DNA from 3 places in the Streptomyces sp. NPDC048523 genome. Region 2 is predicted to be linked to each of the others. Evidence: riboswitches for the same ligand, from Rfam matches in the RefSeq annotation. Region 2 holds a riboswitch; each other region holds the start of a gene.
The links. Region 2 has a riboswitch for cobalamin ahead of ACGFWE_RS37435 (cobalamin biosynthesis protein). Riboswitches for the same ligand answer to the same signal wherever they lie in the genome.
Positions count from the first base shown of each region.

Region 1: another riboswitch for cobalamin. It lies ahead of ACGFWE_RS27350 (HoxN/HupN/NixA family nickel/cobalt transporter); the one in region 2 lies ahead of ACGFWE_RS37435 (cobalamin biosynthesis protein).
Region 3: another riboswitch for cobalamin. It lies ahead of ACGFWE_RS19855 (ribonucleoside-diphosphate reductase subunit alpha); the one in region 2 lies ahead of ACGFWE_RS37435 (cobalamin biosynthesis protein).

Region 1 is NZ_JBICWQ010000005.1:383,607-393,436, forward strand. Features, by position in the region: gene ACGFWE_RS27310 (HTTM domain-containing protein) at 1-342, opposite strand, end outside; gene ACGFWE_RS27315 (DUF5819 family protein) at 407-970, opposite strand; gene ACGFWE_RS27320 (ice-binding family protein) at 1,190-2,554, opposite strand; gene ACGFWE_RS27325 (ATP-binding protein) at 2,791-3,225, opposite strand; gene ACGFWE_RS27330 (helix-turn-helix domain-containing protein) at 3,408-4,289, shown strand; gene ACGFWE_RS27335 (DUF397 domain-containing protein) at 4,294-4,485, shown strand; gene thrS (threonine--tRNA ligase) at 4,731-5,945, shown strand; gene ACGFWE_RS27345 (nucleoside hydrolase) at 5,984-6,946, shown strand; gene ACGFWE_RS27350 (HoxN/HupN/NixA family nickel/cobalt transporter) at 6,969-8,084, opposite strand; cobalamin riboswitch at 8,113-8,319, opposite strand; gene ACGFWE_RS27355 (metalloregulator ArsR/SmtB family transcription factor) at 8,401-8,748, shown strand; gene ACGFWE_RS27360 (hypothetical protein) at 8,914-9,282, shown strand; gene ACGFWE_RS27365 (hypothetical protein) at 9,381-9,671, shown strand; gene ACGFWE_RS27370 (hypothetical protein) at 9,723-9,830, opposite strand, start outside.
Region 2 is NZ_JBICWQ010000010.1:167,993-177,822, forward strand. Features, by position in the region: gene cobN (cobaltochelatase subunit CobN) at 1-2,857, opposite strand, end outside; gene ACGFWE_RS37430 (cobyric acid synthase) at 2,854-4,365, opposite strand; gene ACGFWE_RS37435 (cobalamin biosynthesis protein) at 4,362-5,303, opposite strand; cobalamin riboswitch at 5,401-5,544, opposite strand; gene ACGFWE_RS37440 (hypothetical protein) at 5,685-5,906, opposite strand; gene ACGFWE_RS37445 (anion permease) at 5,932-7,179, opposite strand; gene ACGFWE_RS37450 (class II aldolase/adducin family protein) at 7,794-8,459, shown strand; gene ACGFWE_RS37455 (alpha/beta hydrolase) at 8,703-9,830, shown strand, end outside.
Region 3 is NZ_JBICWQ010000003.1:872,203-882,032, reverse strand. Features, by position in the region: gene ACGFWE_RS19895 (glycoside hydrolase family 3 protein) at 1-125, opposite strand, end outside; gene ACGFWE_RS19890 (carbohydrate ABC transporter permease) at 135-986, opposite strand; gene ACGFWE_RS19885 (sugar ABC transporter permease) at 983-1,963, opposite strand; gene ACGFWE_RS19880 (extracellular solute-binding protein) at 2,094-3,377, opposite strand; gene ACGFWE_RS19875 (GntR family transcriptional regulator) at 3,684-4,448, shown strand; gene ACGFWE_RS19870 (DUF3311 domain-containing protein) at 4,606-4,857, shown strand; gene mctP (monocarboxylate uptake permease MctP) at 4,854-6,464, shown strand; gene ACGFWE_RS19860 (GNAT family N-acetyltransferase) at 6,538-7,038, shown strand; cobalamin riboswitch at 7,061-7,220, shown strand; gene ACGFWE_RS19855 (ribonucleoside-diphosphate reductase subunit alpha) at 7,345-9,726, shown strand; gene ACGFWE_RS19850 (ribonucleotide-diphosphate reductase subunit beta) at 9,726-9,830, shown strand, end outside.

The DNA.
Region 1 (9,830 bases), on a different contig from region 2:
CCGCCAGCCCAGCATGAACAGCGCGGACGTCACGAGGGCCAGCGCATAGCAGAGCTCGAAGTAGGCACGGCTGTCCGACAGGATCAGGAAGCTGTACCAGCCCGTCTGGTCGAAGAGCTGTGCCGCCAGTGCAGGTGTCCACGGGGAGCCGGGTCCCCAGATCTCGGACCGGTGCGGGAACTCCCGCAGGAGGAAGAGCAGGTAGAGCAGCCCGTAGCCGATACGCAGAACCGACGTGGCGTACAAGGACACCGGCCGGCCGGTGAGAACGTCCCAGAAGGCATCGGTTCGGGCGAGAAGCAGACGGCGGACTGCGCCCGAGGCCGCCCCTGCCCCGCCCATGGACCTGCCCGGTGCGGCCGTCGTGGCCGTCGTGGCCGTCATGGCGGGAAGTTCGTGGATCTGCTCATTTCCCATGGGAGGTCACCTTCCACCAGGGCAGGAGCCGGTTGTCCACCGGCGTCGGCGGCCGACGCCCGGCCGCGGTGCCGGGCGCGGCGACGGGCAGCGTGACGACCCGGAGCTGGACGAACTCGAACGTGCCGGCGCGGTGACCGGCGACGCGCTCTGCGGCGATGTTGCTCAGGTACGTCTGCATCATCACGGCTCGCTGCGAACGTGACGTGTCGTCCGTTCCGTGGGTGTCGGCGTACGAGGCCCAGGCGCGGCGCAGGAGGTTCTGAGCCGTGTGGCTGGGAAATGGATCGTGTGCGACGGCGGCGCGGTCCAGTGCGGTCAGATCGATCCAGGGGCTGACCCTGACCGATCCGCCGGGCGCGGTGTGCGCGGTCCTCGCCATGACCCGTCGGTTGACGGAGTCGGGGTTGGGGGCGAAGAGCCGCCAGTTCTGCTCGAAAAGGGGGTACACCCACGCGTCGACCTGGCGGCTGTACCGCTGCGAGACGGGATTGGCCGGCGCCACATGGAGAAAGACGGCACCGACATGGACCAGGGTCGCCACCAGACACATGAGGACGACTGTGTGCAGCCCAGCTCTCAGCGCCCTGGCACCTCCGGTCCTGTCCCGCGCGAGTGTTGAACCAATTCCGCTCGACACCGCCCACCTTGCTTTCTTGTGTCCGCTGCCCGGTGCCCGGGGTTTTGGTGGACCGGCACCGGCGGCGCGCGGCGGAATCGAGATCCCGTCGCGCGCCGTCATCCGGTGGTCGGACCTTTCGCGACCTGCCGACTAGCTCTTGTCGTGGACTTCCTGGCCGTCGATCTTCGGTGCGTCGTCGTAGCCGTAGTTGTCCGAGCCGTAGGTGTCGGAGCCGGTGTGATCGCCGTTGCCGTGGCCGTTGCCGTGGCCGTTGTTCTCATCGGGGCGATCGCCATGGCCGTGGTCCGGCTTCCCGGGCGCGCCCTGGTGTTCATCGCCCGGCTTGCCGTTGTGGTCGGGCCCGCCACCGTGGTCCGGTCCGCCACCGTGGCCCGGTCCGCCGTGCTCACCCGGGTTGCCGCCGTGCTCACCGGGTTGGTCTGCCGGCTGTCCCGCGGTGTTTCCGGCCGTGTTGCCCACGGTGTTCCCGGCCGTGTTGCCAGACGTGTTCCCAGACGTGTTCCCGGAGGTGACGTTGTTGCCCGCCGTGCTCCCGTCACCGGTGCCGCCCGTGACGCTGACGACGGGCCCGCCCAGGAGACCACCGCTGACCAGCCCACCACTGACCAGCCCGCCACCGATCAGACCGGCGGTGGTGCCGGTCGTCGATCCCGTCGTGGTGCCCGTCGTGGTGCCCGTCGTGGTGCCCGTCGTGGTTCCGGCCGTCGTTCCGGTGGTCGTTCCCGTGGTCGTTCCGGTTGTCGTCGCGCCGGTGGAGCACGAGTTGAGGAAGATCCGGTTGGTGTCGAGCGTCACGGCGCCGTTGCGGGCCAGCGCCCGGCCTTCGATGTTCGTCCCCGTCGTCACGTGAATGTCCGTCAGCGCCATGATGGTGCCCACGAAAGTGGAATTCGTCCCGAGGGTGGCCGAACTCCCGATCTGCCAGTACACGTTGCACGGCGAAGCGCCGTTCGTGAGGAGCACCCGGCTGGAGGACGCCGTCGTCAGGGCTTCCGGAATCTGGAACACCCAGACGGAATTCGGATTGCCCCCTGCGTCCAGGATCAGGTCGCCGGTGATCCCGACACCGGAGGAAGCGGTGTAAACGCCCGGAAGTAGCGTGGTGCCATTTCCGATTCCCGCCGCGAGTGCGAAGTCCGTGGCCTGCCCTGCCGCCTGGTTGTATGCCGTGACCAGGTCGGACTTGGCCTGTAGCGCCACGGCGTCGGCGGCGTGCACGGCGCCGAGCACCTCGCCGGGCGGGAAGCCGGTGATGGCCGGGTTCGGATGGGTGCCGAGGTCGTGGCTGATCACGGTGGGGCCGGTGTTGGTGACTCCCGCGCCCGCGAGCACGGAGAAGCTCGCCGCCGTGGCCAGCGGTACCGGCGTGGCGATGGCGACTGCCTGGGCGGGCGACAGGACGACCAGCGCGGCGGCGACCGTTGCGGCGAGGGCCGAGGCCAGTACGCCGGGCAAAGTACGGCGGCGAGCCATTTCAGGGATCTTCAGCTTCATCAAGATGCCATTTCCTGTGGGAGGCGTGGCGTGCCGGGCCCTGAACAAATGCCCGGGGAGCCTTGATCTGACGGTGCATATTACGGAGGAATCTTCGGAAGGTGGCGTGGAACAAGGGAGAGTTGCTTTGCCAAACGCCAATCCCTCGAATGCGGAGCATTTATTGGGGAATTCATATTTTCGTTGGGCGCGGCGGGTCGTGCCGTCAATGTGCGGAGAAGGCGGGCCTGATGTAGCTACTGATCGTGCTTCGGGAGGCCCAGTTCCGCCCACACCGTCTTGCCGACCGTGAGTCTCTCCACCGCCCAACGTTCCGCCAGTACGCGGACGATGAGCAGCCCCCGCCCGAACTGGTCGTCGGGTTGCGAAGAGTGGGTGCCGGGGAGGCGTTCGCCTCTCGGGTCGGTCACCGCGATGCGGAGGGCGGTGGTGGTGAGGGTCGTCTCGACGCGGAAGAGGCGGTCTCGTAGGCAGCCGTGCAGCAGGGCGTTGGTGCACAACTCGCTCGCCACCAGGGCCGCGTCGCCGGCGAGGGCGGGGTGGCCCCAGTCGACGGCGAGTGCGGCGACGCGTCTGCGGGCGAGGGGGATGCTGTACGGGTACGGGGTGTAACTGACCTGGTCGTGGCGGCCGTAGGACTTGGGTGGGCCGGGAGGGCAGGCGTCGGTCACGGGTTCCTCCGGGGGCGGGGGAGTGGGCGAGTCGGGGTGGCTCCGCCGTGCGGGCAGCACGGTGCACTTCCGCCAACTGGTTTCCTTGAGTGGCTGATCGAGTACTGACGGTAGCCTCTAGGGGAATTGGCCAGCAATCGAACGGGACAGAAATATTGCTGGCCCTGGCTGGGAGGACACGCGTGGCAGGCAGGAACCCCGACCGTGGGAAGACCATCACGACCGTCCTGGGGCGACGGCTCGGTGGTGAACTGCTGCGGATGCGCGAGGCGTGTGATCTTCGGCAGGCACATGCCGCCGAAGCGCTGACGGCGTCTGTGACCAAGGTGGCGAAGATCGAGCGCGGACAGGTGCCGTTGCGTGATCCCGATATCAGGGCCTTGACCCATCTGTACGGCGAGACCGACGAGGCAGTTGTCGGTAAGTTGCTCGCTCTCGCCAAGGCGGACCGCGAACGGCGTAAGGCCAAGGGCTGGTGGAACCAGTACCCGCAGCTGACGGCGCAGATCGAGTATGTGGCCCTGGAGGACATCGCCACGGAACTCCGGACCTGGCAACTCGCTTTTGTGCCCGGCCTCTTGCAGACCGCCGACTATGCCCGTGCCCTCGCGGTCGGGAACGGATCCTGGGAAGACCTCGACGAGATCGAGACCTTCGTCGAGGCGAGGATGGCCCGGCAGGCCAGGCTGGGTGGCGAACGCCCGCTACAGCTCTGGGCGTTGCTGCACGAGGGGGCCGTGCGCCAACTGGTGGGTGGTCGAGATGTCATGCGGGCTCAGCTGGAGCACCTGCTGGAGGCGGCGCACCTGCCCAACGTCCGTGTGCAGGTCGTCCCGTTCATCGCCGGCGCTCACCCAGGGATGACCTGCGCCTTCACCGTCGTCTCCTTCGCCGAGCCCGGCGCTCTGGACGTCGTGCAGGTGGATACTTCGTCGACGAAGGTCTGGTTGGAGAGCGAGACTGACGCCGCCCACCACAACGCGACCTTCGATCGCATCACGCGGCTCGGGCTCGCGCACAGCAACTCCGTAAGACTCATCGACAGCATCCGCAAGGAGATGTAGAGCCGTGTCCGACTACGAGTTCAGGAAGTCCACGTACAGCAGCGGCGACGCGCACGGCGAGTGCGTCGAAGTCGCCCGCAACCACCCCGGCACCATCGCCGTCCGCGACTCCAAGACCCCCCACGGGCCGATACTCCAGGTCGTCCCCGACACCTGGACCACCTTCATACGGTCCCTGCACCAGGTACACCCCTGACCAGCCCGCCATACCGCGTACCGGCACACAAAAATCCGTCGCCCCGCTCCCACCCCTCCCCCTACCCTCACCCCATGCAGCGCGCCCAAGCCCGAGCCATCCTCTCCATCAGGACGACGCCGGAGCAGGTCCCGGTGCGCTGACAGCTGACGCAGTCCGAAGCCCCGGGGCGAGTGCCCCGGGGTTTTGTCGTTCCCGTCGGTTCCTCGCCCCCCCGATGAGCGAGGGAGACCCCCATGAAGCCGATGCACGACCACCGCCGGCTCGGCCGTGAGCTCGAGTTGTTCGACACCGATCCCCTGATGGGCGCGGGGCTGCCGTACTGGCTGCCCGACGGGGCCGTCGTACGGCATGTCCTGGAGGAGTACGTCAGGGAGGTGGAGCGGGCCGCCGGGTACCGGCACGTGTACTCGCCGGTGCTCGGGAAGCGGGAGCTGTACGAGATCTCCGGGCACTGGTCGCACTACGGCGACGACATGTTCCCGCCGATGCGGCTCGGCGGCGAGGAGGTCGTGCTGCGGCCCAGCCTCTGCCCCCACCACGCCCTCATCTATCGGTCACGGTCCCACAGTTACCGTGAACTGCCCCTTCGCATCGCCGAGTTGGGCGGCATGTACCGCTCGGAACTGTCCGGCGTCCTCGGCGGCCTCACCCGCGTCCGCTCCATCCAGCTCAACGACGCCCACATCTTCTGCACCCCGGAACAGGCCGTGGCCGAGGCCCGCGCCGCCCTCGACCTCATCCGACGCGCCTACGACGACCTCGGCATCCGAGCGTCCAGGTACCGACTGTCGCTCCCGGGAGACTCCGGCAAGTACGTCCCCGACCCGGAACTCTGGCGCCGCGCCACCGCCCTCCTCGAAGAGGTCCTCGACGGCGTCGACCACGAGTCCGTCGAGGGCGAGGCCGCCTTCTACGGCCCCAAGATCGACGTGCAGATCACCGACCCCGCCGGCCGCGAGTCCACCCTCTCCACCGTCCAGATCGACTTCCACCAGCCCGAACGCTTCGACCTCCACTACATCGGCCCCGACGGCGGCAAACACCGCCCGGTGATGGTCCACCGCAGCATCATCGGCAGCGTGGAGCGGGCGGTCGCCCATCTCATCGAGGCACACGGCGGCGCCTTCCCGGTGTGGCTCGCCCCCGTGCAGCTGGTGGTCCTGCCGGTCGCGGAGGCACAGGAGGAACGGGCCCATGAGCTAGTACGGCGGGCCGAAGCGCGCGGCATCCGGGCCGAACTCTCCGGTCCCGGTCACGGCACCCTCGGCGCCCGCGTCCGCGCCGCGCGCCTCGTGCCGTACCAGGCGGTGATCGGGGAGCGGGAGGCCGACGCCGACTGTGCGGCCGTACGGCTGCGGGACGGGCGTAGGCCGGGAGTCGTGCCGGTCGGCGAGCTGCTGGAACGGATCGCTGCCCGCAGCGGTGATCGCGGGGCCGAACTCTGGGCGGCTGCGTAAGGTCGGTCCCGTACGCCAGTGACGAAAGGACCTCCGCCGTGACCGGTCAGCCCATTCCGGTGATCATCGACTGCGACACCGGTGTCGACGACGCCCTGGCCCTGCTGTTCGCCGTACGGCACCCGGGCATCGACCTGCGTGCGGTCACCTGTGTGGCCGGGAACACCGACGTCGACGGTGTCGTGCGCAACACGCTGACCGTTCTTGAGCAGGCCGGAGCCGGGGACATCCCCGTCGCGCGGGGTGCCGCGCGGCCGCTGATCGAGCCCGTGCGCGCCGCGCACCACGTGCACGGCCTCGACGGCATGGGCGACCTGGGGCTGCCGGCGCCGACCCGGGTCGCGGTGGACGTGGACGCGGTGACCCTGCTCAGGCGGGAGATCCTCGCCTCCCCGACGCCGGTCACCCTCATCCCCACAGCGCCGCTCACCAACATCGCCCTGCTGCTCCGCACCCACCCCGACGTGGTGCGGAACATCGAGCGGATCGTGTTCATGGGCGGCGCGGTCGCGACCGGCAACGCCACCCCCGTCGCGGAGTTCAACGTCTGGCACGACCCCGAGGCGGCCGCCGTGCTGCTCACCGCAGGGGTGCCGATCACCATGTACGGCCTGGACGTGTTCGAGCGGGTCATCGTCCCCGCCGCAGACGTCCAGCGGCTGCGGGCGAGTTCGGAGCCCAGCCTGCGCATGGCCGGGGACCTCCTCGCCCACCGCGACCCGGCCACCTCCGGTGACCCCACCCCCACCGGTGGCCTCGGCGACGCGGGCGCGGTGTGCGCGGTCGTCGACCCGGAGGGGCTGACCACCGAGCTGCTGCCGGTGGAGGTGAGCCTCGCCCCCGGCCCGACGCGCGGCCAGACCGTCGTCGACCGCCGCCGCCGTCCCGGTGAGTCCGAGATCCACGAGGGCGAGCGTGAAGTGACCCTCGTGGATGTGGCGTTGGGCGTCGACGTGGAGCGGTACGTGAAGCTGTGGCTGACGGCGGTGGAGGGGGCCTAGCCACCGAGCCCCGTCCGCTCTCTCAGGAACTGCTGACGCTCCACCGCTGCTCCACCTTCGCGAGCCGCCAGTAGGCGATCGCCGCCGCCCACACCACCACGAACAGGCCGACGATGATGTAGCCGACGTTGTCGAGGTCGATGTCGGCGATCCAGGTGGTGAGGTCGTCGGTGAGGTCGAGCTTGTCGTGCAGGACGCCGACGAGCTCGATCGTGCCGATGAAGAAGGCGACCGCGATGGACAGCCCGGTGATGGCGAGGTTGTAGAAGACCTTGCGGACGGGGTTGGAGAACGCCCACTGGTAGGCGAAGTTCATGAACGTGCCGTCGAGGGTGTCGAACAGGCTCATGCCGGCGGCGAAGAGCAGCGGCAGGCAGAGGATGGCGTACCAGGGCAGACCCGCGGCCGCGCCCGACCCGGCCATCACCATCAGGGTCACTTCCGTGGCCGTGTCGAAGCCGAGCCCGAACAGGAAGCCCAGCGGGAACATCTGCCCCGGCCGGGTGATGGACTTGGTGAGCCGGCCGAGGATCCGGTTCATGAAGCCGCGCGAGTCGAGATGCTGCTCCAGCTCCTTCTCGTCGTACGTCCCCGCCCGCATCGCCCGGAAGACCTTCAGGATGCCCAGCAGGGCGACCAGGTTGAGGGCGGCGATGAGATAGAGGAACGACCCGGAGACCGTCGTACCCAGAAATCCGAGCACCTGGTGGGTACTTGACCCCTCGTTCATGACCTTGCCGGCGAGCTGGGTGCCGCCGGCGATCAGCGCGGCGAGCAGGACCACGACACTGGAGTGCCCGAGCGCGAACCAGAACCCCCCGGACACCGGCCGCTTGCCGTCCGCCATCAGCTTGCGCGTGGTGTTGTCGATCGCGGCGATGTGGTCGGCGTCGAAGGCGTGCCGCATGCCGAGGGTGTAGGCGGTGATTCCGAGTCCGATGCCGAAGGCCTTGTCGCCCACCTCGTAGTGCTCGGGGACGACCAGGAGGAAGAGGATGCCGAAGGCGACGACGTGCAGGGCGGCTATCGCGGCCATCAGACCGACCGTCTTGACGGTGTCCTCGCGCCGCCAGCGGAAGGAGGCGGGGGCGGCGGCGGTCTCGTGCAGGGCGGTCTCGGGCAGCGCAGGATCAGTCATACGGTGGTCACTCCAGCACCTCGTGGATGAACGCGTGAGCTGCCGTGGCCGGTCTCCTGGCTTACGGGTCGTGCGTTTCCCTGCCCGCCTTCCCGGCCTGATGGTGACGGCCAGTGGCTGTCCCGTGAGGGACGTGGGAGGGAAACTCCCCGATCACAGTGGCGAGGGCCGCACCGGAATGGACCTTTGAGGGGTCGTCACCGGCTTCCCGAGCACCACGGCCCGCCCACCGTAGGGGGGAGCGGGGGTTCCTGCATAGCTGCACACCTGCGCAGGTATGGAAGATCACACAGAGCCGCCTGCGAGGATGTGCGCCATGCACCTCGTCCCGGCCGACCGAGCCGACCGCCGCACCATCGACGGACACCGGGTGTGCGACGCCATCGCCGCGATCGGCGACCCGGGACACGTCCGCACCTGGTCCGACCGCTTCGCCCTCCTGGCCGACCCCAACCGTCTCGCCCTGCTGCTCGCCCTGTACCGGACCGGCCCCCTGGCCGTCTCCGACCTCGCGATCGCGACCGGCATGAACGACCCGGCCGTGTCCCAGGCGCTACGGCTGCTGCGGGCGGCCGGGGTCGTGGCGGGCGAGAAGGAGGGACGGGTGGTGCGGTACCGGGTGGTGGACGAGGCGGTACGGGGGCTGTTGCAACAGGTGTCGTGAGGGGGCGTCGGACAACTCCGGACTGCTGAGGGGCAGTTCAGCGGCACTGAAAGACCAGGACATCCGTCAGTGTGCCTGTGTACCGTGCCCCTATGACCGACAACCGAAAGGGCCGTGCCGCGTAGGCGCCCCTCAGCCCTGCGGGCTGAACTGCCGATCCGTCGCGTGAGGCCACGACGGTACCCGGCCCTCGACGGCCTCTCCGCGCGCTGCATGGCCGATCTGCGCCGCCTGGAGCGATCCCGCTCCTTTCTCGAGGACACGGTTGAAGCGTTCCGGCGCTGGAAGGCTCTTGCCCACGGACCGCTCAGACTGATCGCGGACCCGACGACAGCGCAACGATGCGGCATCCCCGGCTGTTGTGACGTGGGGTACTTCAGGGATCACCTCGAAGCCGTTCTGCACGCCCTGCCCAAGCAGAGCGCACGAGAGTTGCGCGCTCTCCTGACCCCCCTCGACGACGAGATTCTGAGACGGGCGAAGGTCATCCAGGTCGACAACCTCGGCGTGCCGTGGTGGCGGGACCAGCTCTAGGTCCAGGAGGCGTGAGCGGTGCCCAACTCGCTTGACACAGTGGTGCCGTCGTGAGGTGATCCATGCACCGTGATCCTTTGGGGGGGACCTTGTCGTACGTGGCCGTGACGCTTGCCGGTGCCGACACACCGGGTGAGCATCTCCAACTGGCGGCCTTCACGGCCATGGCCGCGATCGTCTTCATATGGCTGGGGCGACGGCAGCGCAGCACGGGGCGCAACGTGCTCGCACCGAGCGAGACGATGAGGGCCGGCGACCGGCTCATCCCGGCACCACCCCCGAGCCGCGGGCACCGCAGAGCAGGGTGGGCGTGGATCGCCTTCGGCTGCGTCTTCCTCCTGCCGGCGGTGTTCAACCTCCTGGCGGCGATCCATGAACTCATCGACTGAGTCGGCCTGCGTCACCGCCGTCCGGGCCGTACATCGGTAACACGCGGTCACTCACCCCTCCACCCCCCACCACTCCGGCCCGCCCCCCTTCCACTCGATCCACGACGACTGCGCCACCTCCGCCGCGTCGATCTCCAGGCCCGCCCTGCGGAGGAACTC
Region 2 (9,830 bases):
GCTCGTCCAGTTCCGCCACCGTGCGGACGGCGTCGTCGATCAGCCCGACGACGTGCGGGAACGCGTCCCGGAAGAACCCGGAGATCCGGACGGTCACGTCGATGCGGGGCCGCCCGAGCTCCGCCAGGCCGATCACCTCGAAGCCGGTGACCCGCCGCGAGGCGTCGTCCCACACGGGACGGCAGCCGAGGAGCGACAGGATCTCGGCGATGTCGTCGCCCTGCGTGCGCATGGCCGACGTGCCCCAGACGGTCAGCCCCACCGACTTGGGGTACTCACCGGTGTCGGCCAGGTACCGCTGCACCAGGGAGTCGGCGAGCGCCTGTCCGACCTCCCAACTCAGCCTGGACGGGATGGCCTTGGGGTCGACGGAGTAGAAGTTCCGGCCGGTCGGCAGGACGTTGACGAGACCACGGGTCGGGGAGCCGGAAGGCCCCGCCGGGACGTAACCGCCGTCCAGGGCCTTGAGGATGTGCCCGATCTCGTCGGTCGTACGGGCCAGCCGGGGCACGACCTCCGTGCAGGCGAACTCCAACACCGCGACGGCCTCCGGGAGTTCGGTGCCGAGGACGTCACGGACCAGACCGGGTACGGCCGCCGCGTCCCAGGACACGGCCTCCATGCCCTCCGCGACCCGCCGGCACAGCTGCTCCAGCAGGTCGATCGCGTCGGCGGCCGTCCGCGCGGGACCCTCGACGAGGTCGGACAGCTCCACCGGAACCTTCAGCGGCGCCCCCGGCTCGGCGAGCAACTCCTTCTCCACCAGCCCGAAATGAGCCGCGAAGGAGGCGCGCAGCCCCGGCAGGGCGTTCGCCTGGCCGCCCCACACCTGCGAGGCGCGCAGCACGGCCAGCACGAGGTTGACGCGGGCCTCGTCGACCGGGCCGCCCCCGAGGATGTGCAGCCCGTCGCGGATCTGCACGTCCTTGATCTCGCACAGATAGCCGTCGATATGCATGACGAACTCGTCGAACGCCGTGTCGTCCGGCTGCTCGTCGACATGCAGGTCGTGGTGGAGCTCGGCCGCCTTGACCAGCGTCCAGATCTGGGCGCGCACGGCCGGGGCCTTGGTCGGATCGAGGTCGGAGACGAGCGCGTACTCGTCGAGCAGCTGCTCCAGCTTGGCGAGGTCCCCGTAGGTGTCGGCCCGCGCCATCGGCGGCACCAGGTGGTCGACGACGGTGGCGTGGCCGCGCCGCTTGGCCTGGGTGCCCTCGCCGGGGTCGTTGACGATGAAGGGGTAGATCAGCGGCAGTTCACCGAGCACCGCGTCCGGAGCACAGCCCCCGCTCAGGCCGAGGCCCTTGCCCGGCAGCCACTCCATCGTGCCGTGCTTGCCCATGTGGACGACCGCGTCGGCGCCGAAAGAGTGGTCCAGCCACCGGTACGCGGCCATGTAGTGGTGCGACGGCGGCATGTCCGGGTCGTGGTAGATCGCGATCGGGTTCTCCCCGAAACCGCGCGGCGGCTGGATCATCACGACGACGTTCCCGAACTGGAGGGAGGCCAGCACGATGTCGTCCCCGTCGACGTAGAGGGAGCCCGGCGGCTCGCCCCACGCGTCCAGCATGGCCTGGCGGAGCACCGGGTCCAGCTTGTCGAACCAGGCCCGGTAGTCGGCGAGCGGCACCCGCGCGGGCGCGGAGGCCAACTGGTCCTCGGTGAGCCACTCGACATCGTGACCGCCGGCCTCGATGAGCCGGTGGATGAGCTCGTCGCCGTTGTCGGGATACCCCTCGACGACGTACCCGGCATCCCGCAGCGCGTCCAGCACCCGTACCGCAGAGGCGGGCGTGTCCAGGCCCACAGCGTTGCCGACCCGGGAGTGCTTGGTCGGATACGCGGTGAAGACCAGCGCGAGCTTCTTCTCGGCGTTCGGCTTGTGCCTCAACTCCGCGTGCCGTACGGCGATCCCGGCGACCCGTGCGGCCCGCTCCGGGTCGGCCACGTACACCGGGACGTCATCGGGGCCCTGCTCCTTGAAGGAGAACGGCACGGTGATCAGCCGTCCGTCGAACTCCGGGATCGCCACCTGCATGGCCGCGTCCATGGGGGACAGGGCCGCGTCGGACTCGTCCCAGACCGCCCTGGACGTTGTCAGGCAGAGCCCTTGCAGCACGGGCACGTCGAGGTCGGCCAGCGCCCCGATGTCCCAGGCCTCCTCGTCACCGCCGGCCGAGGCCTGCGAGGCGTGGGTGCCGCCGGCGGCGAGGACGGTGGCGACGAGTGCGTCGGCCCGGGCGAGGATCTCGTAGAGCGCGGGGTCCGCCCCGCGCAGTGAACCGCAGTACACGGGCAGGGCGTTGGCGCCCTTAGCCTCGATCGCCTCGCACAGGGTGTCCACGAAGCCGGTGTTGCCGCTCAGCTCGTGGGCCCGGTAGAAGAGCACGCCGACGGTGGGGCGGCCTTCCACGAAAGGACGGTCGCCGTGGACGCCGTACTCCGGCATCTTCTGCGGCTCGACGAATCCCTCGCCGGTCAGCAGCACGGTGTCGGACAGGAACCGGGCGAGTTCCTCCAGGTTGGCGGGCCCGCCCTCGACGAGGTACTTGAGCGCCTCCGCGACCACACCAGCGGGCACGGACGACTCGGCCATCAACTCGGCGTCGGGAACGGCCTCTCCGCCCAGCAGCACGGTGGGGATGCCCGAAGCCTTGAGCGCGGCGAGTCCGTCCTCCCAGGCCCGCTTGCCGCCGAGCAGCCGTACGACGGCGATGTCCGCGCCCTCGATCAGCGCCGGCAGCTCCTGCGCGACATCGACCCGGGTCGGGTTCCCGATCCGGTACGAGGCGCCGGAAGCGGCCCGGGCCGCCAACAGGTCCGTGTCGGCGGTGGACAACAACAACACTGTGCTCATGCGGGCGCTCCCGGTGGAATGAAAGGCAGTCCTTGCGGCGCGCCGGACTCGATGAGCCGCCACAGCGCGTCCGTGTCCGCGTGCTGTTCGATCAGGTCGCCGAGCCGGTCCAGCTGCTCCTCGCGCAGCGCGGCGAACGACGTGTCGGGGGCCGGCACGAACCGGCGGCCCGCGGCGGCCGCCACCTCCCGCAGGAAGGCCCGCCGGAAGCCGTCCGACTCCAGCGAGCCGTGCCAGTGCGTGCCCCAGGTCTGGTCCACGCGGCAGCCGTCGAGGAAGGGGACGCCTCCGCCGACGTCGGCGACCCCGTGGTGGATCTCGTACCCCTCGACCGGCTCCCCGAGGGCTTCCCCCACCGGCCGGGTGAGGGTCTTCTCCCGCGCGAACCGCACCCGCACGGGCAGCACACCTAGACCGTCGACCGCGCCGGCGCGCGATTCGACCTCGTCCTCGATGTGCTCGCCGAGGATCTGGAACCCGCCGCAGATGCCGAGGACGGGCCGCTGTTCGGCGACCCTGCGCCCGATGGCCGCCGCGAGGCCCCGCTCCCGCAGCCACTGAAGTGCCTTGACGGTCCCACGGGTTCCCGGAATCACGACGAGGTCGGCGTCGGCCAGTTCCTCGGGCCGGTCCACGAACCGCACCACGACACCGGGTTCGGCGGCCAGGGCGTCGACGTCCGTGAAGTTGGACATCAGCGGGATCGCGCACACGGCGACCCGCAGCACGTCCTCCCCGAGGGGAGCAGCCGTGTTCGACTCCCGGACCGTCCCCCGCAGGGACACCCGCAGCCCGTCCTCCTCGTCGATCCCGAGGCCGTGCCGGAAGGGCAGCACGCCGTAGGTGTGCCGCCCGGTGAGTCCGTGGAGCATGTCGAGCCCGGGTTCCAGGAGGCTGACATCCCCCCGGAACTTGTTCACGAGGAACCCGGCGACGAGCTTCTGGTCCTCTTCCGAGAGCAGCGCGACGGTCCCGAAGAAGGAGGCGAAGACGCCCCCGCGGTCGATGTCGCCCACGACCAGCACGGGCAGCCCGGCGTTGCGGGCGATCCCCATGTTGACGATGTCGGTCCGCCGCAGGTTGATCTCGGCCGGGCTCCCGGCCCCCTCACAGATCACCGCGTCATACGTGCCCCGCAACTCGGCGAGACAGTCGAGCACGGTCCCGAGGAGCCGCTGCTGCCGCCCGCCGTGATAGCCCCGGGCGCTCAGTTCACCGACCGGCTTCCCGAGCAGCACGACCTGACTGCTCTGCTCGCCACCGGGCTTGAGCAGCACGGGATTCATCAGCGCGGTCGGCTCGATGCGGCAGGCCTGCGCCTGCATGGCCTGGGCCCGCCCGATCTCCGCGCCCTCCCGCGTCACGAACGAGTTGAGGGACATGTTCTGCGCCTTGAACGGCGCGACCTTGACCCCCTGTCGCACCAGCCACCGGCAGATCCCCGCGGTGACGACACTCTTGCCGGCGTCGGAGGTGGTACCGGCGACGAGAAGCCCTCCGCCACTCATGCGCTGCGCCCCTTCACGAAGGCCCGCGCGGCGACACCGACGCCGAGCGCGAGCAGCCCGACGCGCCGCGACAGCCGTGCGGCGCGCTCGATGTCGTACACGGCGACGGCGCGCCCCTTCTGATGGAGCAGCGGCCGGTGTTCGACCCGCCCCGCGTACGAGAGGATCCCCCCGAGCCGGACACCCAGCGCCCCCGCGAACGAGGCTTCGACGGGCCCGGCGTTGGGGCTCGGATGCCTGTGCGCATCCTCCCGCCAGGCCCGCACGGCACCCCGGGGATCGTCTCCGGCCACGGCGGCGAGTACGGCGGTGAGACGCGCCCCCGGCCACCCGGCGAGGTCGTCGAGCCGGGCGGAAGCCCACCCGAAACGCCGGTACCGGGGCGACTTGTGCCCCACCATGGCGTCCAGCGTGTTCACGGCCCGGAACGCGAGCAGCCCCGGCACCCCGCCGACGGCACCCCACACCAGCGCCCCCACGACGGCGTCGGAGGTGTTCTCGGCCACGGACTCCACGACCGCCCGGGCGATCCCGTCGGCGTCGAGGGCCTGCGGATCCCGCCCGCACAGATGGGGCAGCCGCTCCCGGGCCGCCTCGACGTCCCCCGCCTCCAGCGCCCGCCCGACGACCCGGGCCTCCCGTACGAGGGACGTCCCGCCCACGACAGCCCAGGTGGCGGCCCCGGTGAGCACGACGGAGGCGGTGCGGGACGGTCGTACGGCCCGCTCCGCGACGGCGCCGAGCGCCACCGCACCGCCCACGCACACGGCGGTGTGCAGCGCGCCCCACCCCCGGTGGTCCCGCCACAGCACCCGTTCCACGGCCCCGGCGGCCCGCCCGAACGCGGCGACCGGATGCCCGCGACGGGGGTCACCGAGCAGAAGGTCACCGATCAGACCGGCGGCGGCGCCGTACGCGAAAACGCGATCGGCACGCATCGGGTCAGCCGATCGCAGGGTCGTTCACGTACCGGGTACCGCTGGTGGATCGGCAGGCGAGCATCGCGTCATGTCCTCACTCAGGGTGTCCACGCCCTGGTTCGACGAGTCCGGCGGCGAGAGTTCCTGGCTCCCGGGGTTGTCTACCCCGGTGACAGTGGCGGGACCGCGCCGGATTCGCACCGGCTTCCTCTTCTGCCGCCGTAAATGGCTCCGGCAGTCCACCACGGGCCTTCGAGACCCGTCAACTTGTTGTTGACCTGCGGCGGGAGAGTGTGCAGAACCCCACATCGCCGGTCATGAAAGACGGCCGGGCGGGCACGGAACTGGAAGTTCCGTGCCCGCCCGGCCGTCGAGTGGCGGGGGGCCGTCAGGCCACGATCAGGCCACGATCAGAGAGATCCCGTACGCCACCGCCGCCGCGCACGCCGCGAAGCAGGCGTAGGCGCCGGTGACCGCGAGCGTGGCCGAGCCGCCCTGGGCCGTGGCCCGCTCCTGGCGGGACAGGCCCATGATGCCGAGGGTGAACAGGGCCACCAGGCCCACGGTGACGACGAGGCTGACGCCGAAGACGGAGCCGAGTGCTTCCCAGTCGATCTTCATGGTGAGGCTTCCTTAGGAGGGGGGCTCAGACGGCGGCCGGCGGGGCCGGTTCCGTCGCGGCGGCCGGGGCGGGGGCCGGAGCCGGGATCGTGGCGGTGAGGCCCTCGGTCACGGTGCCGGTGGGCGGCGGGGTCACGACGGCGATCGCCGTGGTCACCACGCCGGCCGGCTCGTCGGTGTGGTTGACGTTGGACGCGTCCACGACCTCGCGCCGCGAGATCTTCCAGATCGCCGCGCTGGAGGCGACGAGGAAGACCGCCACGAGCGCCGTACCCCAGTCGCCGAGGTTCGTGACCGACTCGGCCAGGGCGCCCACCAGGGCCGCCGCCGGGAGCGTCAGGCCCCAGGCCACGAACATCCGCGTGGCCGTCGACCAGCGGACGACCCCGCCCTTGCGGCCGAGGCCCGCGCCCATCACCGAACCGGAGACGGAGTGCGTGGTGGAGAGGGAGAACCCGAGGTGGGACGAGGCCAGGATGACGGTGGCCGCGCTGGTCTGTGCGGCGAAGCCCTGCTGCGGCTGAAGGTCGGTCAGGCCCTTGCCCATGGTGCGGATGATGCGCCAGCCGCCGAGGTAGGTGCCGAGCGCGATGGCGAGACCCGCGGAGAGGATGACCCAGGTGGGCGGGTCGGAGTCGGGGGCGACGACGCCGCCGGCGACGAGGGCGAGGGTGATGATGCCCATCGTCTTCTGCGCGTCGTTGGTGCCGTGGGCCAGCGAGACCAGGCCGGCCGAGGCGATCTGTCCGGTGCGGTAGCCCTTCGCGGCGGCCTTGCCGTCGGCCTTCTTGCCCAGCGTGTAGGAGAGCCGGGTGGCCAGCATGGCGGCGACGCCCGCGACGATCGGGGCGGCGACGGCGGGGATGAGGACCTTGGTGACGAGCGCGTCGCCGTGCACCGCGCCCATGCCCGCCGAGGCGATGGTGGCGCCGATCAGACCGCCCATCAGGGCGTGGGAGGAACTGGAGGGCAGACCCACCAGCCAGGTCAGCAGGTTCCAGAGGATCGCGCCGACCAGGGCGGCGAAGATGACCTCGGGACGGATGCCGGTCTCGTCGACGAGACCCTTGGAGATCGTGTTGGCGACCTCCACCGAGAGAAAGGCGCCCACAAGGTTCAGCACGGCGGACATGGCCACCGCGACCTTGGGCTTGAGCGCACCGGTCGAGATGGTGGTGGCCATCGCGTTGGCGGTGTCGTGAAAACCGTTCGTGAAATCGAACGCGAGTGCGGTGACGACCACAATCGCGAGGATCAGCGAGAAGTTTTCCATTTACCCAGGCAATCGTTCGAGGTCATTGGCAGATTGAACGTAGGTAACCTGGATGAACGGAAGGTGAACTGGGGCGGGCCGCACGGTGACCGGAATCTTCTGCTGTCCCCGCGTCGAACCCCGCGGCCCCCGCACGACCCGTACGCCCCACGGCTACGCCCCGGCGGCGAACCTGTTGAGCTGTCGAGCCGACCCGTTGAAGAGATTTTGGTCACCCGGCAGACTGGCCACCCACAGCGCGTGATTGCGGCGAAGGCGCCGCTGTGTAGATCACCGGCCGGCGCCCGGTCAGCCGCTTCGCCTCGCACACGGGTTGTATGCAATGTCCAGCGCCGGCGGCAGGGGCCAGCCGTCCGCGGACCAGGCACCGCCGTTGCGCACGAAGTACGCGGCCTGCGCAGGATGCCGGTAGACGAACCTGGCGCCCTTGACCAAGGCCTGCTGCCAGACCGGCCGGGGCCCGACCGGGCGAACGCCATGCCTCCCGCGCTGAGCATGACCACGGACAGGGCCACGGCGCGGGTTCGGTGCCGGGCAGCCTTGCGATCACGGGACAAAGAGGGGCGCACGCCCGGAAACGCGCCCTCCGGCGCCCCGCCTGGCAGGATCACGGCATGGCTGAGGAACGGCAGAAATCATCGGGCGAGGCGGACGCGTGGGGCGAGTTGGTCGACACGGCCCGCCGGACGGTCACCGACGGACTGGTCGTCGGCACCTCCGGCAACGTCTCGGTACGCGTAGGGGACACGGTCCTGGTCACCCCGTCCGGCGTCCCCTACGACCGCCTCACCCCGGACGACGTGACCGGCGTCGACCTGGAGGGCCGTCAGGTCCTGGGCACCCTGGTCCCCACGAGTGAACTCCCCATGCACCTGGCGGTCTACCGCAGTACCGACGCCCGCGCGATCGTGCACACCCACGCGGTGCACGCCACGGCCGTCTCCACGCTCGTGTCCGAACTCCCCCCGATCCACTACATGACCGGCGCCCTCGGCGGTCCCGTCCGGGTCGCCCCCTACGCCACCTACGGCACCGACGAGTTGGCCGAGAACATGCTCCACGCCCTCGCCGACCGCTCCGCCTGCCTCCTCCAGAACCACGGCACGATCACCTACGGCTCCACCCTCACCCAGGCCTACGACCGCACGGCCCAGCTGGAATGGATGTGCCACCTGTGGCTGACGGCCCGGTCGGTACCGGGCCTGACCCCGAACATCCTGACGGAGCGACAGGTCGAGGAGGCGGGGGAGCGGTTGCGGGGGTATGGGCAGCGGGGTTAGGGGGCGGGTGCGCCTACGGGGGGCGGGTGAGGTTGTCGGGCGGGTGCGGGCCGGTGGGGGCTGGTCGCGCAGTTCCCCGCGCCCCCAGGGGGTTGCAGTCACCTGTGCCAGGACGCCCACCCGGGCCGCCGCAGGCGTTCAGGGGCGCGGGGAACTGCGCAGAACGCCAGCCCCCACCGAACCCACACCCGCACAGGCACCCGCCCACTGGCCCCACCCCGCCTCCCCCGCGACACTGAAGACGTGCGCACTGTCAAAGCGACGGCCGCTGCCGTCACCGCAGCCCTGGCGGCCGGCGCAGCCGGAATCGTCGTCGGGAGGATCGCCAGCGACGCCGGACTGAAGGCGCCCGCGGGCCGCCCGCTGCCCGGCGAACCCCGGCTCACCGTCCACTCCACCGCAGCCGGCCGCATCGCCCTCACCCGCGACCTCGCCGCCCTCCGCCCCGGCACCTACGGCCTCGCCGGCGACGCCTCCCACGCCGTCGTGGGCCCCGTCCTCGCCACGGAACCGCACTCCGCCGACACCGTCGTCCGCCGCCTGGAACGCGTCACCCACGGCACCCTGAAACCCGGCGACAAGGTCTGGCTCACCCCGACCACGCACGTCGGTGACCCGAAGTCCGCCCTCGGCCTCGACCACACCGACATCGACATCCCCGGCGAACTCGGCTCCCTGCCCGCCTGGTTCGTGCCCGGCGCGAGGGACACCTGGGTCATCGCGGTGCACGGCCTCGGTGCGACCCGCGAACACGCCCTGAACATCATGGAGTTCCTGCACCGCCACCGCTTCCCGGTCCTCACCCCCGCCCACCGCGGCGACACCGGCGCGCCCCGCCCGCCGGACGGCCTGAACCACTTCGGCGAGACCGAGTGGCGCGACCTGGACGCGGCGATGCGCTACGCCGTCGACAACGGCGCCCGCCAACTCGTGCTGCACGGTTGGTCCACCGGCGCCACCATGGCCCTGCGCGCCGCCGCCCGCTCGGGCCTGCGCAACCACGTCAAGGGGCTCGTCCTGGACTCCCCGGTCCTCAGCTGGGAGCGGACCCTGCGCGCCCTCGCCACGGCCCGCCACACCCCCGGCGTCCTCCTGCCGCTCGCGGTGCGCGCGGCACAGGGCCGCACCGGCCTGTACGCGAACCAGGAGAACAGGACCGAGCACCGGACCGAAGACGTCGGCCCCGACCGGCCCCCACCGCCCACCCTGATCTTCCACGGCCCGGACGACCCGCTCGCCCCCTGGGACCTCTCCCGCCGTCTCGCCGCCACCCACCCCGACCGGATCACCCTCCACACGGTCCGCCAGGCCCCCCACGCGGCGATGTGGAACGCCGACCCGAGCGCCTACGAAGAGACACTGCGCCGTTTC
Region 3 (9,830 bases), on a different contig from region 2:
GAGGCGAGGCCCTCGCCGAGGCGGCGCAGCAGCCAGTCGGGGGCGGTGGTGCCGGTGAAGCCGGGCTGGAGGACGGTGAGGGCGTCCCGCGTCAAGGTGTCTGTGCCGCTGGCGAATGTCGTCATCGGGGGGCGTTATCCCTTCACGGCGCCCGCGGTGAGACCCGCGGCCATCTTGCGCTGGACGAGGAGGAAGAGGACCACGATCGGCACGGCCATCATGGTCGAACCGGCCATCATCGGGGCGTATTCGGTGCCGTTCTTGGTGCTGAAGTTGCCGAGCCAGACGGTCGCGGTCTGGTTCTTCTGGCTGAGCAGCATGAGGGCGTAGAGGTACTCGTTCCAGGCCTGGATGAAGGCGTAGACCGAGGTGGCGACCATGCCGGGGGCCAGCAGCGGGAAGACCACGCGCAGGAAGGCGCCGGTGGGCGAACAGCCGTCGACCATCGCCGCCTCCTCCAGCTCCTTCGGGATGTTGACGATGAAGCCGCGCAGGGTCCACACCGTGAAGGGGAGGATGAAGGTCAGATACGTGATGATCAGGCCCGACAGCTTGTCGTACTGGTCGAGGTCGTTCAGGAGCAGGAAGACCGGGATGATCATCGCGACCAGCGGGACCATCTGCACCGCCAGGATGCCCACGATCACGATCTTCCGGCCGCGGAAGGCGAACCGGGAGATGGCGAGCGCGGCCAGCGTGCCGACGACGATGCCGATCACCACGACCGACAGGGAGACGATCAGGCTGCGGCCGACCGGGCCCCAGAAGTCGGCGATGTCCAGTGCGCGGCTGAAGTTGGAGAAGGTGATGCCGGTCGGCAGCAGGCTCGGATCCGGGTCGATCGCGTCCTTCGCCGGCTTGAACGCCGTGTTGAGCATCCAGTAGACCGGGAAGCCGGCCGTCACGAAGACGAGGAGGCCGACGAGGTTCCAGCCGAGCCTGGACTTCCCGCGGCGACGGCCGCCGGCCGTGGCGAGCGCACTCATTCGACCTCTCCGATCTTCAGCATCTGACGCATGTAGACGGCGACGACCCCGAGCAGCAGCAGCACGGTGATGAGGGCGATCGCCGAGCCCTGCGCGTAGTCGTTGACCACGAAGGCACGGTCGTAGGAGTAGGTGGTCAGGATCTGGAACTCCTCCTCCGGGTGACCGTTGCGCATCACGAACACCTGGGGGAAGACGCCCATGTCCCAGATCACCGACAGGGTCGTCAGCATCACGATGATCGGCTTGAGGACGGGCACGGTGACGTACCGGAACACGCCCCAGGCGTTCGCGCCGTCCAGCCGGGCCGCCTCCTCCAGCTCCGCCGGGACCTGGGTGAGTCCGGCGCTGAGCGTGATGACGACGAAGGGCACCGCGCCCCACACCACGAGCAGCATGATCACGGCCAGGCCCTGGGGGCCGCTCGCGAACCAGTTGTGGCCGATCATCTCGACGCCGGGCAGCTTGCTGAGCAGCGCGTTGAGGATGCCGTAGTCCGCGTCGAACAGCCACTTGAAGACGGTGGTGGCGACGATGATCGGCATGCCCCAGCTGGCCACCAGGGCGATGTTGATCAGGGTCTTCACCCAGCCGGAGACCCGCTGGAGCAGCAGCGCGATCAGCATGCCGATGACCATGGTGAGGATGACGCAGCCGGCCGCGAAGACGATGGTCCGCACGACGACCGCCCAGAACTCGCTGTCGCCCAGCACGCCCGTGAAGTTGTCGAAGCCGACCCACTCGGCCGGCTGGAAGCCCCACAGCTGGGACTGCCCGAACTTCTGGAAGGACAGACCGACCAGACGGACCATCGGATAACCGAGGACCAGCACCAGGATCAGCAGGCAGGGGGCGAGCAGCAGCCAGGGCGTCGCGCTGAAGGTCCGCTTTCTGCCCGGTGGGGCCGGCCTGGACGGCGGGGGTACCGACATCGGCGGCGGCACCTCGGTGGGGGTGGTCGTGTCTGCGGCACTCATGGCGCGCTCCTCAGCGGTCCCTCTGGTCGTACGAGAGCGTTGCCCGCACGGTCCGGTCCTACGAAAGCGAAGCCCGCACGGTCGTACGGGAGGCAGGGCCCCGCCGGTGTCAACGGGGCCCTGCTGCCGGTCACTTGGTGTTGATGACCTTGTCGATCGCGGTGTCCGCGTCCTTCGCGGCGGCCTCGACCGACTTCTTGCCGGTGCCGATGTTCTGGAGCATGGTCTGCAGGACCTGCGCCTTCTCCACCTGGCCCCAGCCGGGTGCCATCGGCACGAACCAGTTGGACTCGGCCGCGGTGGCCGGGACCGCCGTCGCCGGGTCCTTCTTCAGGGTGGCGAGGTCGGTCTTGTTGTTGGGCAGGTTGCCCTTGGCGATGAGGCCCTTCTGGCCGGAGGGACCGGTGAAGGCGTTGATCCACTCGGCGGCGACGGCCTGCGCCTTCGACTTCACCGGCACGGCGAGGTCGGACCCGCCGAGGAAGACGGGCAGGTTCTTGCCGGACGGACCCGGCATCACGAAGTTCTCGAGGTTGTCCTTGAGCTTGCCGGTCTTGTCGTTCTTCGGGTCGGCCGAGGTCGCCCCCTCCCAGGCCGCGCCGAAGATCATGGCGGACTTGCCCTGGCCGTAGACGATGTAGCGGTCGGACTCGTCCTTGGTCTTGTCGCCGTGCATGTACTTGTCGACGACGTTCTTGAACTCGGTGAGGCCCTTGACCGACTCGGGCGAGGAGAGGTTGGCCTTCCACTGGCCGCCCGACTCGACCGCGATGGAGCCGCCGGCGTCGTAGACGAAGGACATGGCCGCGTACCAGTCACGGGTGGGCTGGTACCACGCGGAGAACTTGTCGCCCTCCTTCTTCTGGACCTTGTCCAGGGCGGCGGTGAGTTCCGCGTAGGTCTTCGGGGTGGACTTGACGCCGACCGAGGCGAAGAGGTCCTTGCGCCAGTTGCCGACCCGGCCGCCCGCGTAGTACGGGACGCCGTAGGTCTTGCCGTCGTAGGTCACCGAGGCCTTGAGGCCGTCGAGCCAGGCCGACGAGTTGGTGAACGCCGACGTGTCCAGGGGTGCGAAGGCGCCCTTGACCATGTAGCCGAGCATCTCGGTGTTGCCCATCTCGACGACGTCGGGGGCCTTGTCGGTGGCGAGGACCGCGTCGAGCTTGGTGTTCTTGTCCGGCCAGCCGTAGTACTCGTGGTTGATCTTGATGCCGGGGTGCTTCTTCTGGACCGCGGCGTCCGCGGCCTTCACCAGCCCGGGCCAGTTGTTCTGGGCGTCGACGGTGAGCCAGACGGTCAGCTCCTTGGCGTCCGCGCCGCTGTTGTCCGAACTTCCGCTGTCGCTGCCCCCACATGCCGCGACGGAGACCATCATGCCCGCGATGCCGATCGCGGCTGCCAGCTTGCGCTTCACGCCACCCTCCTCAGGGATGCCCACACCTCCCGCTCACGAGCCGGGACCTGGACCAATGGTGTAGACCAGTAGGGGGAGCTTGGACCAGACCAGAAGGCCTGTCAAGAGGTGCCGAAAAGGCCCTGACCAGCCGTTATGCGAGCTACATATGCAGGAACCATTACTAAAGAAGCCAGCGAAAACAGCGGCGGCGGAGTACTCTCGTCCGCTATACCACTCACCACTGTGGACTAGACCAAAAGAGGCGGCGACGGTATACAGAAGGGATCACGATGTGACCCGCATCCGGAGCCGGGAAGGCAGACCATGAGCAGCGACGTCAGCAGTGCGGAGACCGAGGGAGGGGCAGGCGTCCGTACCGCGCGCGTGCCCAAGTACTACCGCCTGAAGAAGCACCTGCTCGACATGACGGAGACGCAGTCGCCCGGTACGCCGGTACCGCCCGAGCGCACGCTCGCCGCCGAGTTCGACACCTCACGCACGACCGTGCGCCAGGCGCTGCAGGAACTCGTGGTCGAGGGGCGCCTGGAGCGGATCCAGGGCAAGGGCACCTTCGTCGCCAAGCCCAAGGTCTCCCAGGCGCTGCAACTCACCTCCTACACCGAGGACATGCGCGCCCAGGGTCTCGAACCCACCTCGCAGCTCCTGGACATCGGCTACATCACCGCCGACGACCGGCTCGCCGAGCTCCTCGACATCACCGCCGGCGGCCGGGTGCTGCGCATCGAGCGCCTGCGCATGGCCAACGCCGAGCCGATGGCCATCGAGACGACCCACCTCTCCGCCAAGCGCTTCCCGGCCCTGCGCAGGTCGCTGGTCAAGTACACCTCGCTCTACACGGCGCTCGCCGAGGTCTACGACGTCCACCTCGCCGAGGCCGAGGAAACCATCGAGACCTCCCTGGCCACCCCGCGCGAGGCCGGCCTGCTCGGCACCGACGTGGGCCTGCCGATGCTGATGCTGTCCCGTCATTCGATCGACAGGACGGGCGAACCGGTGGAGTGGGTGCGGTCGGTGTACCGCGGGGACCGGTACAAGTTCGTGGCCCGCCTCAAGAGGCCGGTCGACTAGTGCCTTAGGAGTGCCCTGGGAGTGCCCAGCAGGCGTGCTTCACAGAATCGACATACCGATATGCGGACGAGGTCTTCCGCTCTCACGACACCAGCGCCTAGATTGCCTGCGCATTGCAGGTGATCAGCGCTGATCAGTGAGGGGCAGGAGTCGCGACATGTCGGATGCACCTGAAGTCGGACCACCGGTGGTGACGCCGGTACGAGTGGTCATCGCCCTCTGCCTGTTGGCGCCGTTCGTGGCGATGCTGTGGGTCGGCTCGTACGCCAAGGTCGACCCCACGTTCATCGGCATCCCGTTCTTCTACTGGTACCAGATGCTGTGGGTGCTGATCTCCACCGCGCTGACGATGATCGCGTACCAGCTGTGGCAGCGTGACCAGCGTGCCCGCCGTGGAGGTACCAAGTGAACGACGGCGTCAACGGTGTGGCTCTCACCGTCTTCATCCTCTTCTTCCTGGCCGTCACGGTCATGGGCTTTCTGGCCTCGCGCTGGCGCAAGGCCGAGAACGAGCACAGCCTCGACGAATGGGGCCTGGGCGGCCGCTCGTTCGGCACCTGGATAACCTGGTTCCTGCTCGGCGGCGACCTTTACACGGCGTACACCTTCGTCGCGGTCCCCGCGGCCATCTACGCGGCGGGCGCGGCCGGCTTCTTCGCGGTGCCGTACACCATCCTGGTGTACCCGCTGATCTTCACGTTCCTGCCCCGCCTGTGGTCGGTCTCCCACAAGCACGGATACGTGACGACCTCGGACTTCGTGCGCGGCCGCTTCGGCTCGAAGGGGCTGTCGCTGGCGGTGGCGGTCACCGGCATCCTCGCGACCATGCCGTACATCGCGCTCCAACTGGTCGGCATCCAGGCGGTCCTGGACGTCATGGGCATCGGCGGCGGCGAGAACACGAACTGGTTCGTCAAGGACCTGCCGCTGCTGATCGCCTTCGGTGTCCTCGCGGCCTACACGTACTCCTCCGGCCTCCGGGCCCCCGCGATGATCGCGTTCGTGAAGGACACGCTGATCTACATCGTCATCGCGGTGGCGATCATCTACATCCCGATCAAGCTGGGCGGCTTCGACGACGTCTTCGGCGCGGCGAGCGAGAAGTACACGGCGGCCAAGGCGGGCGGCCTCGTCCCGCTGGAGGCAGGCCAATGGACGTACGCCACGCTGGCGTTGGGCTCCGCGCTCGCGCTGTTCATGTACCCGCACTCGATCACCGCGACGCTCTCCTCGCGCAGCCGTGAGGTGATCCGCCGCAACACCACGATCCTGCCGCTGTACTCCCTGATGCTGGGCCTGCTCGCGCTGCTCGGCTTCATGGCGATCGCGGCCGGGGTCAAGGTCACCAACCCGCAGCTGGCGATCCCGCAGCTGTTCGAGGACATGTTCCCGGACTGGTTCGCGGGCGTGGCCTTCGCGGCGATCGGCATCGGCGCGCTGGTCCCGGCGGCCATCATGTCCATCGCGGCCGCGAACCTGTTCACCCGCAACATCTACAAGGACTTCATCAAGCCGGACGCCACGCCCGCACAGGAGACCAAGGTCTCCAAGCTGGTCTCGCTCCTGGTGAAGGTCGGCGCGCTGGTCTTCGTCCTCACCATGGACAAGACGGTGGCCATCAACTTCCAGCTGCTGGGCGGCATCTGGATCCTGCAGACCTTCCCGGCCCTGGTCGGCGGCCTGTTCACCCGCTGGTTCCACCGCTGGGCCCTGCTCGCCGGCTGGGCGGTCGGCATGGTCTACGGCACGGTCGCCGCGTATGGCGTCGCCTCCCCGACCCAGAAGCACTTCGGCGGCTCGGCCAAGGAGATCCCGGGCATCGGCGAGATCGGCTACATCGGTCTGACCGCGTTCGTGCTCAACCTGGTCGTCACGGTGGTCCTGACCTTCGTGCTGAAGGCGCTGAAGGCTCCCGACGGCGTGGACGAGACCAGGCCGGAGGACTACACGGCGGACGCGGGCGACCCGGGGGTCCAGACGGAACTCCCGCCGGCGACAGCGGGTTCGGTCCACTAGTCACGGTGTCCACGGGCCGTCGGAGAAGTCGTCCGGCGGCCCGTTGTCGTACCCGTCGGGCACACTCACCGGCATGGACATCGTGATCCGGACCGCGCAACCCGCCGAGTACGAGACCCTCGGCGAGATCACCGCCCAGGCCTATCTCCAGGACGGCCTCCTGCTGTTCGGCGACAGCGACTGGTACCTCGAAGAGCTCAGGGACGTGGCCAAGCGGGCTGCCGCCGCGGACGTGTTGACGGCCGTGGCGGACGACACCGTCCTCGGCACGGTCACCTTCGTCCCCTCCGGCGGCCCGCTGGCCGACCTCGCCCGCCCCGGCGAGGCGGAGATCCGCATGCTCGCGGTGGCTCACGCGGCCCGCGGCAGAGGCGTGGGACAAGCCCTCGTCCAGGCCTGCGTCGAGCGCGCCGGGACCGCGGCCACCACCGGCATCGTCCTGTGCACCCAGCCCACGATGCACACCGCCCACCGCATCTACGAACGCCTCGGCTTCACCCGCGCCCCCGAGCGCGACTGGAAGCCGATCCCCGGCGACGAGTTCACGCTTCTCGCCTATGAGTTGACGCTCTGAAGTCACCGCGACACAACATATGGGCCTGCTTTCCTCACCCGGCACAAGATGTATGCTCATGCTCGCTGTCGCCGCAGGGGAATCCGGTGCGAATCCGGAACTGTCCCGCAACGGTGTACTCATGCGTGCATAAGCGCACATGAGCGTCAGTCCGAGGACCTGCCGACAGCCGCCCGTGCCGCACCGGCCCGGGTGTCATGACGTCCGGGCCTCGTGGAATGGGCCGGTGGACGCGACGCCGTGCGCGCTCGTGTGCTGCCCCCTGCCCTCCGCGAGGCCCCCGTGCCCAGCGAGGGAGTGCCCCACGTGACCATCGCGCCGGCCGATCCGGCCTCAGCGACCGAGCGGACCGCACAGCAGGACCACGACGGCCCCGGTGCCGCCCTGCTGCGGACCCTGACCGCGCTGACCGCCGACCTCCCCGACGCCGACCCCGGCCGGGTCGCCGCCGCCGCGCTGCGGGGCCGTTCCTCGCGTGCGGCTTCCCCCGAAATGGTCGTGGAGTTGCGCGAGCTGGCCACCGAGGCGGCGGCCGGCCTCATCTCCGAGGACCCCGCGTACAGCAGGCTGGCGGCCCGGCTGCTGACCGTCTCCATCGCCGCCGAGGCCGCCTCGCAGGGCGTGACCTCGTTCACCGGCTCGGTCGCCGTCGGCCACCGCGAGGGTCTCATCGCGGACCGGACCGCCGAGTTCGTGCGCATCCACGCCGAGCGGCTCGACGCGCTGGTCGACACCGAGGCCGACGACCGCTTCGGCTACTTCGGCCTGCGCACCCTGTACAGCCGCTACCTCCTGCGGCACCCGATCACCCGCAAGGTCATCGAGACCCCCCAGCACTTCATGCTCCGGGTGGCGTCCGGGCTCGCCGAGGACGACACCCCGCGCGCCCTGGACGAAGTCGCCGCGCTCTACCGGCTCATGAGCCGCCTCGACTACCTCCCCTCCTCCCCCACCCTCTTCAACTCCGGCACCCGGCACCCCCAGATGTCGTCCTGCTACCTGTTGGACTCCCCCAAGGACGAGCTGGACTCCATCTACGACCGCTACCACCAGGTCGCCCGGCTCTCCAAGCACGCCGGCGGCATCGGCATCGCCTACTCCCGCATCCGCTCCCGCGGTTCGCTGATCCGCGGCACCAACGGGCACTCCAACGGCATCGTCCCGTTCCTGAAGACCCTCGACGCCTCGGTGGCCGCCGTGAACCAGGGCGGCCGGCGCAAGGGCGCGGCCGCGGTCTACCTGGAGACCTGGCACTCCGACATCGAGGAGTTCCTGGAGCTCAGGGACAACACCGGTGAGGACGCCCGTCGTACGCACAACCTGAACCTCGCGCACTGGGTGCCGGACGAGTTCATGCGCCGGGTGAACGCGGACGCCGAGTGGTCGCTCTTCTCGCCGGCCGATGTGCCCGAGCTGGTCGACCTGTGGGGCGAGGAGTTCGACGCGGCGTACCGCAAGGCCGAGGCCGCGGGGCTCGCGAAGAAGACGATCCCCGCGCGTGACCTCTACGGCCGGATGATGCGCACCCTCGCGCAGACCGGCAACGGCTGGATGACCTTCAAGGACGCCGCCAACCGCACGGCCAACCAGACGGCCCTGCCCGGCCACACCGTCCACTCCTCCAATCTCTGCACGGAGATCCTGGAGGTCACGGACGACGGGGAGACGGCGGTCTGCAACCTGGGGTCGGTGAACCTCGGCGCGTTCGCCGACACGACGACCGGCGACATGGACTGGGAGCGGCTGGACGCCACCGTCCGCACCGCCGTGACCTTCCTCGACCGGGTCGTCGACATCAACTTCTACCCGACCGAGCAGGCGGGCCGTTCCAACGCCAAATGGCGTCCCGTCGGTCTCGGCGCGATGGGCCTGCAGGACGTCTTCTTCAAGCTGCGCCTGCCCTTCGACTCCCCCGAGGCCAAGCGGCTCTCCACCCGGATCGCCGAGCGGGTCATGCTCGCCGCCTACGAGGCCTCCGCCGACCTCGCCGAGCGGAGCGGCCCGCTGCCGGCCTGGGAGAAGACCCGTACGGCACAAGGGGTTCTGCACCCCGACCACTACGCGACGGACCTCACCTGGCCGGAGCGCTGGGCGGCACTGCGCGAGCGCATGGCCACCACGGGTCTGCGCAACAGCCTCCTGCTCGCCATCGCGCCCACCGCCACCATCGCCTCGATCGCCGGGGTGTACGAGTGCATCGAGCCGCAGGTCTCCAACCTGTTCAAGCGCGAGACGCTGTCCGGCGAGTTCCTCCAGGTCAACTCGTATCTGGTGAAGGAGCTCAAGGAGCTCGGCGTGTGGGACGCCCGCACCCGTGAGGCGCTGCGCGACGCGAACGGCTCGGTGCAGGACTTCGCGTGGATCCCCGGAGACGTACGGGCGTTGTACCGGACGGCGTGGGAGATCCCGCAGCGCGCTCTGATCGACATGGCGGCGGCGCGGACCCCGTTCCTCGACCAGTCGCAGTCCCTGAACCTCTTCCTGGAGACGCCGACCATCGGCAAGCTCTCCTCGATGTACGCGTACGCCTGGAAGTCCGGGCTGAAGACGACGTACTACCTGCGCTCGCGCCCGGCGACCCGGATCGCCCGCGCCGCACAGGCGACGGTGCCCGTCCAGCAGCCGGCCCCCGAAGACGCGGTCGCCTGCTCCCTTGAGAACCCCGAGTCCTGCGAGGCCTGCCAGTAATGACCAGCGGAGCCAAGACTGTGCCTTCCAAAAACCTGCTCGACCCGGGCTTCGAGCTGACCCTGCGCCCGATGCGCTACCCGGACTTCTACGAGCGCTACCGG